DNA from 2 places in the Cereibacter sp. Soil_C_27 genome. Region 2 is predicted to be linked to the other one. Evidence: riboswitches for the same ligand, from Rfam matches in the RefSeq annotation. Region 2 holds a riboswitch; the other holds the start of a gene.

The links. A riboswitch is a leader RNA that binds a small molecule or an ion and turns the genes downstream of it on or off. The one in region 2 is predicted to bind thiamine pyrophosphate.
Region 1: it holds a riboswitch for thiamine pyrophosphate, as region 2 does, so the genes downstream of both, thiB (thiamine ABC transporter substrate binding subunit) here and thiD (bifunctional hydroxymethylpyrimidine kinase/phosphomethylpyrimidine kinase) in region 2, are expected to answer to the same signal.

Annotation. Positions count from the first base shown of each region.
Region 1 covers NZ_JBDGJD010000004.1:511,120-514,439, reverse strand. Annotated here, with positions in the region: gene AC3A5Z_RS17295 (ABC transporter permease family protein) at 1-712, opposite strand, end outside; gene thiB (thiamine ABC transporter substrate binding subunit) at 688-1,668, opposite strand; TPP riboswitch at 1,705-1,803, opposite strand; gene aroC (chorismate synthase) at 1,986-3,086, shown strand; gene AC3A5Z_RS17280 (DMT family transporter) at 3,140-3,320, opposite strand, start outside.
Region 2 covers NZ_JBDGJD010000002.1:306,400-309,719, forward strand. Annotated here, with positions in the region: gene AC3A5Z_RS08405 (FAD-dependent oxidoreductase) at 1-483, opposite strand, end outside; gene thiD (bifunctional hydroxymethylpyrimidine kinase/phosphomethylpyrimidine kinase) at 480-1,298, opposite strand; TPP riboswitch at 1,357-1,455, opposite strand; gene AC3A5Z_RS08415 (aldo/keto reductase) at 1,526-2,581, opposite strand; gene AC3A5Z_RS08420 (putative bifunctional diguanylate cyclase/phosphodiesterase) at 2,795-3,320, shown strand, end outside.

The DNA.
Region 1 (3,320 bases), on a different contig from region 2:
CCAGCGCCAGCACCGCCGCCCGCGTCAGGTCGAACTCGAATCGCAGCGCCTGATAGATCGCGAGCTCCAGCGTCGTCGCCCGCGGTCCGCCGCCCAGCGTCAGCGCCACGGCGAAACTGGTCAGGCAGATGACAAAGATCACCACCGCCGCCCCCGGCAGCACCTCGCGCAGCATCGGCCGCTCCAGATGCCGGAACACATCGCCGGGGCCGAAGCCCAGGGAGGCCGCCAGCCGGAACCGCTCCGCCGGAATCGTCGCCCAGCCCTGCAGGATCAGCCGCACCGCCAGCGGCATGTTGAGAAACACATGCGCCAGCACCACCCCATGCAGCCCGTAGACCGACAGCACCGGCAGCCCCAGCGCCTCGAGCCCCTGATTGAGCAGCCCGGCCCGGCCGAAGACGGCAAGCAGCCCCAGCACCGCCACGATCACCGGCAACAGGAACGGCGCCCCCAGCAGTGCGATCAGCGCCCCCCGCCCGGCAAAGCGCCGCCGCGCCAGCGCCCGCGCCACCGGCACCGCCAGCAGCACCGAGGCCAGCGCCGACAGCACCGCCTGCCAGACGGTGAAGCGCAGCGCCGCCCAGTCGGCGGGCGCCAGCCGCAAGCCCCCGCCGCTCTGCAGCGCCACCACCGCCAGCGTGCCCAGCGTCAAGAGCCCCAGCGTCGCGGCGACCGCGCCTGCGGCTAGCGTGCCAGCGCGTTCCGCCATTCCTCCAGCGCCTCCTCCCGGATCGCCAGCGCCTCCTCCGAGGAGAACAGCAGCGATGCCTCGGGCCGCATCGATTCGAAGCCCTCCGGCAGCCCCGCCTCCGGCGTCTTCGCCGGATACATCCAGTTCGTCGTCGCCAGCACCGACTGGAAGGTTTCGCCCGTCATGAAGTCGAGAAACCGGTCGGCCAGCTCCGGCTGGTCGCTGCCAGCCAGCTTGCCCGCCACCTCGACCTGCAGGTAATGCCCCTCGGCAAAGCGCGCCGCCGCCTTGCTGTCATCCTCCTCCGCGATCAGGTGATAGGCAGGCGAGGTGGAATAGCTCAGCACCATGTCGGCCTCGCCGTTCAGGAACAGCCCGTAGGCCTCCGACCAGCCCGGCGTCACCGTCACGATATTGTCGGCCAGCCCCTGCCAGATCTCCGCCGCCCGCTCGCCATAGGCCGCCTTCACCCACATCACGAGGCCGAGCCCCGGCGTGGAGGAGCGCGGGTCCTGGATCACGATCTTCAGATCCGACGCCGCCAGCTCCTCGAACGACCCCGGCGGCGAGGCCAGCCCCTTGTCATGCACGAAGGCGAACCAGCCCCAGTCGAAGGGGATGAACTGCGGGTCGGTCCAGGTCACCGGCAGGTCGAGCGCGGGCATCTTGGCGTGCGGCGCAAAGAGCCCCGTCGCGGTGGCAGCAGCGGTCAGGTTGGTGTCGAGCCCCAGCACCACATCCGCGTCGGAGCGCGCGCCTTCCAGCTGCACCCGCGCCAGCAGCGCCGCGCCGTCGCCCGCCGCGACAAAGCGCAGGTCGCAGCCGCACTCGGCCTCGAAAGCCTTTTCCACCGCCGGCCCCGGCCCCCATTCGGAGATGAAGCTGTCATAGGTCATCACAGTCAGCACGGGGGTTTCGGCCGCAGCCATGCCGGCCGCCGCAAGAAATCCCGTGGCAAGTATCGGAGTGCGCATCTTCATCCTCTCTCACGACGGGCGGAGACGGGATGGAGATCGTCCATGCACCTTCCCTCCGCCGGTCTTAACCGGGTCAGGTTCAACGGGTCCGCTTTCGCATCTCAGCCACTCAAGGCACCCCGAGGTATCCCCGACCATACCGGGGCCCCAACCGTCCGCAAGGCGAAAAGATCGCGCGGGGGCCGCCCTGCCTGCGGCGCTTGGGCAAAATCCGGTTCCCCCGAGCCCCGGCTTGCCCTATGCCTTGGCCGCAAATCGCGGCCCAACTCGGGGCCTTGGCCCCAATCGGGGCCCGAAATCGGGGACTGCCTGCCATGAGCTTCAACACCTTCGGCCATCTCTTCCGCGTCACCACCTGGGGCGAAAGCCACGGCCCGGCGCTCGGCGCCACCGTCGACGGCTGCCCGCCCGGCGTGGCGATCGACGCCGCCGCGATCCAGCACTGGCTCGACAAGCGCAAGCCGGGGCAGAACAAGTTCACCACCCAGCGCAAGGAGCCCGACGAGGTGAAGATCCTCTCCGGCACCTTCGACGGCCTCTCCACCGGCACGCCGATCCAGCTGATGATCGAGAACACCGACCAGCGCTCCAAGGATTACGGCGAGATCGCCCAGGCCTTCCGTCCCGGCCATGCCGACATCACCTATCACCAGAAATACGGGCTGCGCGACTATCGCGGCGGCGGCCGCTCCTCGGCGCGCGAGACCGCGGCGCGCGTGGCGGCGGGCGGTGTCGCCCGCGCGGCGCTGGCGATGCTGGCTCCGCAGGTGAAGATCACCGGCTACATGGTGCAGATGGGCCCGCGGCAGATCGACCGCAGCCGCCTCGATCTGGCCGAGGTGGAGCGCAACCCCTTCTGGTGCCCCGACGCCACCGCCGCCGCCGACTGGGCCGCCTATCTCGACGAGCTGCGCCTGTCGCACAACTCCGTCGGCGCGGTGATCGAAGTGGTGGCCCAAGGCGTCCCCCCCGGCCTCGGCGCGCCGGTCTACGGCAAGCTCGACAGCGATCTCGCCTCCGCGATGATGAGCATCAACGCCGTGAAGGCGGTCGAGATCGGCGAGGGCATGGCGGCGGCCAGCCTCACCGGCGTCGAGAATGCCGACGAGATCCGCATGGGCAATGACGGGCCCATGTATCTGTCGAACCACGCCGGCGGCATCCTCGGCGGCATCTCCACCGGGCAGGATGTGGTGGTGCGCTTCGCGGTGAAGCCGACCTCCTCGATCCTCACCCCGCGCCGCACCATCACCATGTCGGGCGAGGAGACCGAGCTGATCACCAAGGGCCGCCACGACCCCTGCGTCGGCATCCGCGCCGTGCCGGTGGCCGAGGCGATGATGGCCTGCGTGATCCTCGACCACCTGCTGCTCGACCGCGGCCAGACCGGCGGCGTGCGCGGCCGGATCGGCTGAGACCGAAAAATCTTCAGAAGATTTTTCGGAAGGCTTTTCAGAAAAGCCTTCCCTTACACCCGCCCCGGCACCTTCGCCCATTGCACGGCAAGGATGCCCGCCGCCACGATCGCCACGCCCACGACATCCCAGACCCCGAGCTGCTCGCCCAGAAGCGCCCAGGCCACCAGCACGCCGAAGAACGGGTTCAGGAAGTGGAAGGTCGCGGCCCGCACCGCGCCGATCCGCGCCACC
Region 2 (3,320 bases):
GTCCGTGGTGAAGCGCACCCCCAGTTCCTTGGCCCGCGCCACCAGCGCGGCCAGCGCCGCCTGCGGGTCGAGATGCGCCTCTTCGGCGAAGAACAGCCCGCGCGAAAAGCGGCCGGCCAGCAGCGGCTCGATCTCGGCGACCTCCTCGGCGCTGAGCAGGCTATGCCCGGTGGTGCGGCGGGCGAAGCGGTCAAGCTCCGCCCGGTCGCGCCCCAAGGCCACCACCAGCGTGCCGTTGCGCGTGACCTCGGCGCCTTGCGCCTGCCACCAGTCGACCGCCTTCAACCCTTCGCTGACCACGATCTCTTCCGCCGTCTCGCCCTCGCAGCGCGGAGCGAGCATGCCGCCCGCCCACCAGCTGCATTGATGCGGGCCGGGCAGGCCGAGCGGATCGTGCACGGTGACGGTGGCACCGCGCCGGGCGAGCTCCACCGCCGTGCAGAGCCCCATGACGCCCGCGCCAAGGATGTGGTGATCGGTCATTGCCAAACCTCATGAAAATGGTGAACGGGACCGTGGCCCGCACCGATGCCCAGACGGTCGGCTGCGGCGATGGCGGCATGCAGCCAGCCATGGGCGCGGGTGATCGCCTCGGGCAGCGCAAGCCCCCGCGCCAGCCCGGCGGCGATGGCGGAAGACAGCGTGCAGCCGGTGCCATGGGTGTTGCGGGTTGCAAGGCGGGGGGCGGAGAAGCTGAGGATGCGCCCGTGCGTCATCAGCCGGTCGGTGCAGACGGGGCCCGGGGCATGGCCGCCCTTCATAAGGACAGCGTGAGCGCCAAGCTCCCGCAGCGCATGGCCCTGGGCGATGATCTCGTCCGGCGTGGCGGCCTCGGGCTGGCCGAGCAGGCGCGCGGCCTCGGGCAGGTTTGGGGTCAGCAGCGTGGCGCGCGGCAAGAGCAGCGCCCGCAGGGCTGCGATGGCCTCGGCCCGCAGCAGCACGTCGCCGGATTTCGCCACCATCACCGGGTCGAGCACCACCGGCCCGGCGTAACCCGCCAGCGCCCCGGCCACGGCCTCGATGATCTCCGGCGTGGCGAGCATGCCGATCTTCACCGCATCGGGCGGGATGTCGTCCAGACAGGAGGCGATCTGCGCCGCGACCAGCGCGGGGTCCAGCCCCGCCACCGCCTGCACCCCGAGCGTGTTCTGAGCGGTGATCGCGGTCAGCGCCGAGGTGCCGTAGACGCCGAGGGCGGAAAAGGTTTTCAGATCGGCCTGGATGCCGGCACCGCCGCCGGAATCCGATCCGGCGATGGTCAGGGCCACCGGGCTGCGCAGGTCTGTCTCTTCGGGCATCGGCCCCTCCATCGCGACACGGAGGGGGAGGGGCATGGGGCATTCTGCTGTGCAGACTCGGCCTGACCCTTCCGTTCCCTCCGCCGGTATTAACCGGATCAGGTTCGATGGGTTAGCTTTCGCCTCTCAGCCCTTGCGGGCACCCCAACGGAATGGAGAAAGGCTAGCGGCAGGTTTTCCTGCGCGCAAGCCCCGTTCTGCCGCACCCTGTCGCCGGGCGCGGGCGGTCAGTCCACCATCTTGTCGGCGAAGAGCGCCCAGTCGGCCTCGGTGAAGCTGTCCTTGGCGAAGTTGCGCTGGTGCCAGTAGGGGTAGAGCATCGGGATCGCCGAGACCTCGTTCAGCCGGGCCAGTTCCGCCTCGCTTAGCTTCAGCCCGACCGCCCGGAAGTTGGCGGTGAACTGCGCCTCGGTGCGCCCGCCGATCACTGCCGAGCTGACGGCGGGACGGGTCAGCACCCAGGCCAGCGCCACCTGCGCCGCCTCGACCTCATGCGTTTCGGCGATCTCCACCAGCACGTCGACGATGCGCCAGAGCCGATCCTCGTCGCGGATCGGCGGCTCGCTCCAGCCCTTGGCCTGCCGCGACCCTTCGGGCGCGGGTTGGCCGCGCCGGTGCTTGCCCGACAGAAGCCCGCCCGCCAGCGGGCTCCAGACCAGCACGCCGAGCCCCTGATCGACCGAGATCGGCAGCAGCTCGTATTCCGCCTCGCGTGCCTCCAGCGTGTAGTGGATCTGCTGCGTCACGAAGCGGTGGCGCCGGTCGCGCTCGGCCGCGGCCATCGCCTTCATCACGTGCCAGCCCGAGTAGTTCGAGCAGCCGATGTAGCGCACCTTGCCGTGGTTCACGAGCGTGTCGAGCGCCGCCATCATCTCGTCCACCGGGGTCGCGCCGTCCCATTCGTGCATGTAGTAGATGTCGATATGATCGCGCTTCAGCCGCTTCAGGCTGCGCTCGCATTCGCGGATCAGCGCATAGCGCGACACGCCCCGGTCGTTCGGCCCGTCGCCCATGGGCATCCGCGCCTTCGAGGTCACCAGCACCTCGTCGCCCCGCCCGGCCAGTGCCTCGCCGAGGATCTCTTCGGCGAGCCCGGTCGAATACATGTTCGCCGTGTCGAAGAGCGTCACCCCGTTGTCGATGCAGAGATCGGTCAGCCGTTTCGCTTCGGACACGCCCTGCGAGCCCACCATGCCGAAGGGCCCCGCGCCGCCGAAGGTGAAGGTGCCCATGGTCAACGCCGACACCTTCAGCCCCGAACGTCCCAGTCTGCGGTATTCCATCGTCATTCTCCTGCTGCGTGGGGTCGGGATGGTAGGGCCGCGGCGCCTCGTTACCAGAGCGGAGTGCCCGTCTGTCGCCCTGCCGCCCCATCCGCATAACTTTGCAAGGGTCCGCAGGACGCGGCGCCTTGCAGCTTGCGGCCATATGACCGCATATTCGCAGCGCCGATGCGGCGCATCCTCGCGCCTGAGCGCCGGGAATGAGAGGCTTCGATGAAACCGCCCCGCGTCAGCAGTTCCTTTACGGTTCAGATCCTCGTCGCGGTGCTCCTGCTCTGCCTCGCCGGGATCTCCGGGGCGGCCTATCTGCTGTTCTCCGCCATCGAACGTACCGATGCGGAGGCGAGTGCCCGGCAGATGCGGTTCGCCGCCAGCGGCCTTGCGGCGGAAGCGCGCGAGTTGCCGAAGCAGCAGCAGGGCTCGACCATATGGGACGAGGCGGTGGAACGGGTGCGGGCCGGAGACCGGGGCTGGATCGCAGCCAACCTGGGCGTCTGGCTCAATGAATTCTACGACATCGATCAGACCTATGTTCTCGCTCCCGACGGCACCCCCGTCTACGCCTCGGTCGGACGCAACAGCGTGCCGCCCGCGCATTATGCCGACGTCGCCGCCGAGCTTCAGCCGGTGGTGGACCGGCTGCGCGCCACGATGCGCAGCGTGAGCTTCGATCCCGTGAACTCGACCGGGGCCATCGCCGATCTCGCGCAGGTGGAGCTCATCACGCTGAGCGGGCAAG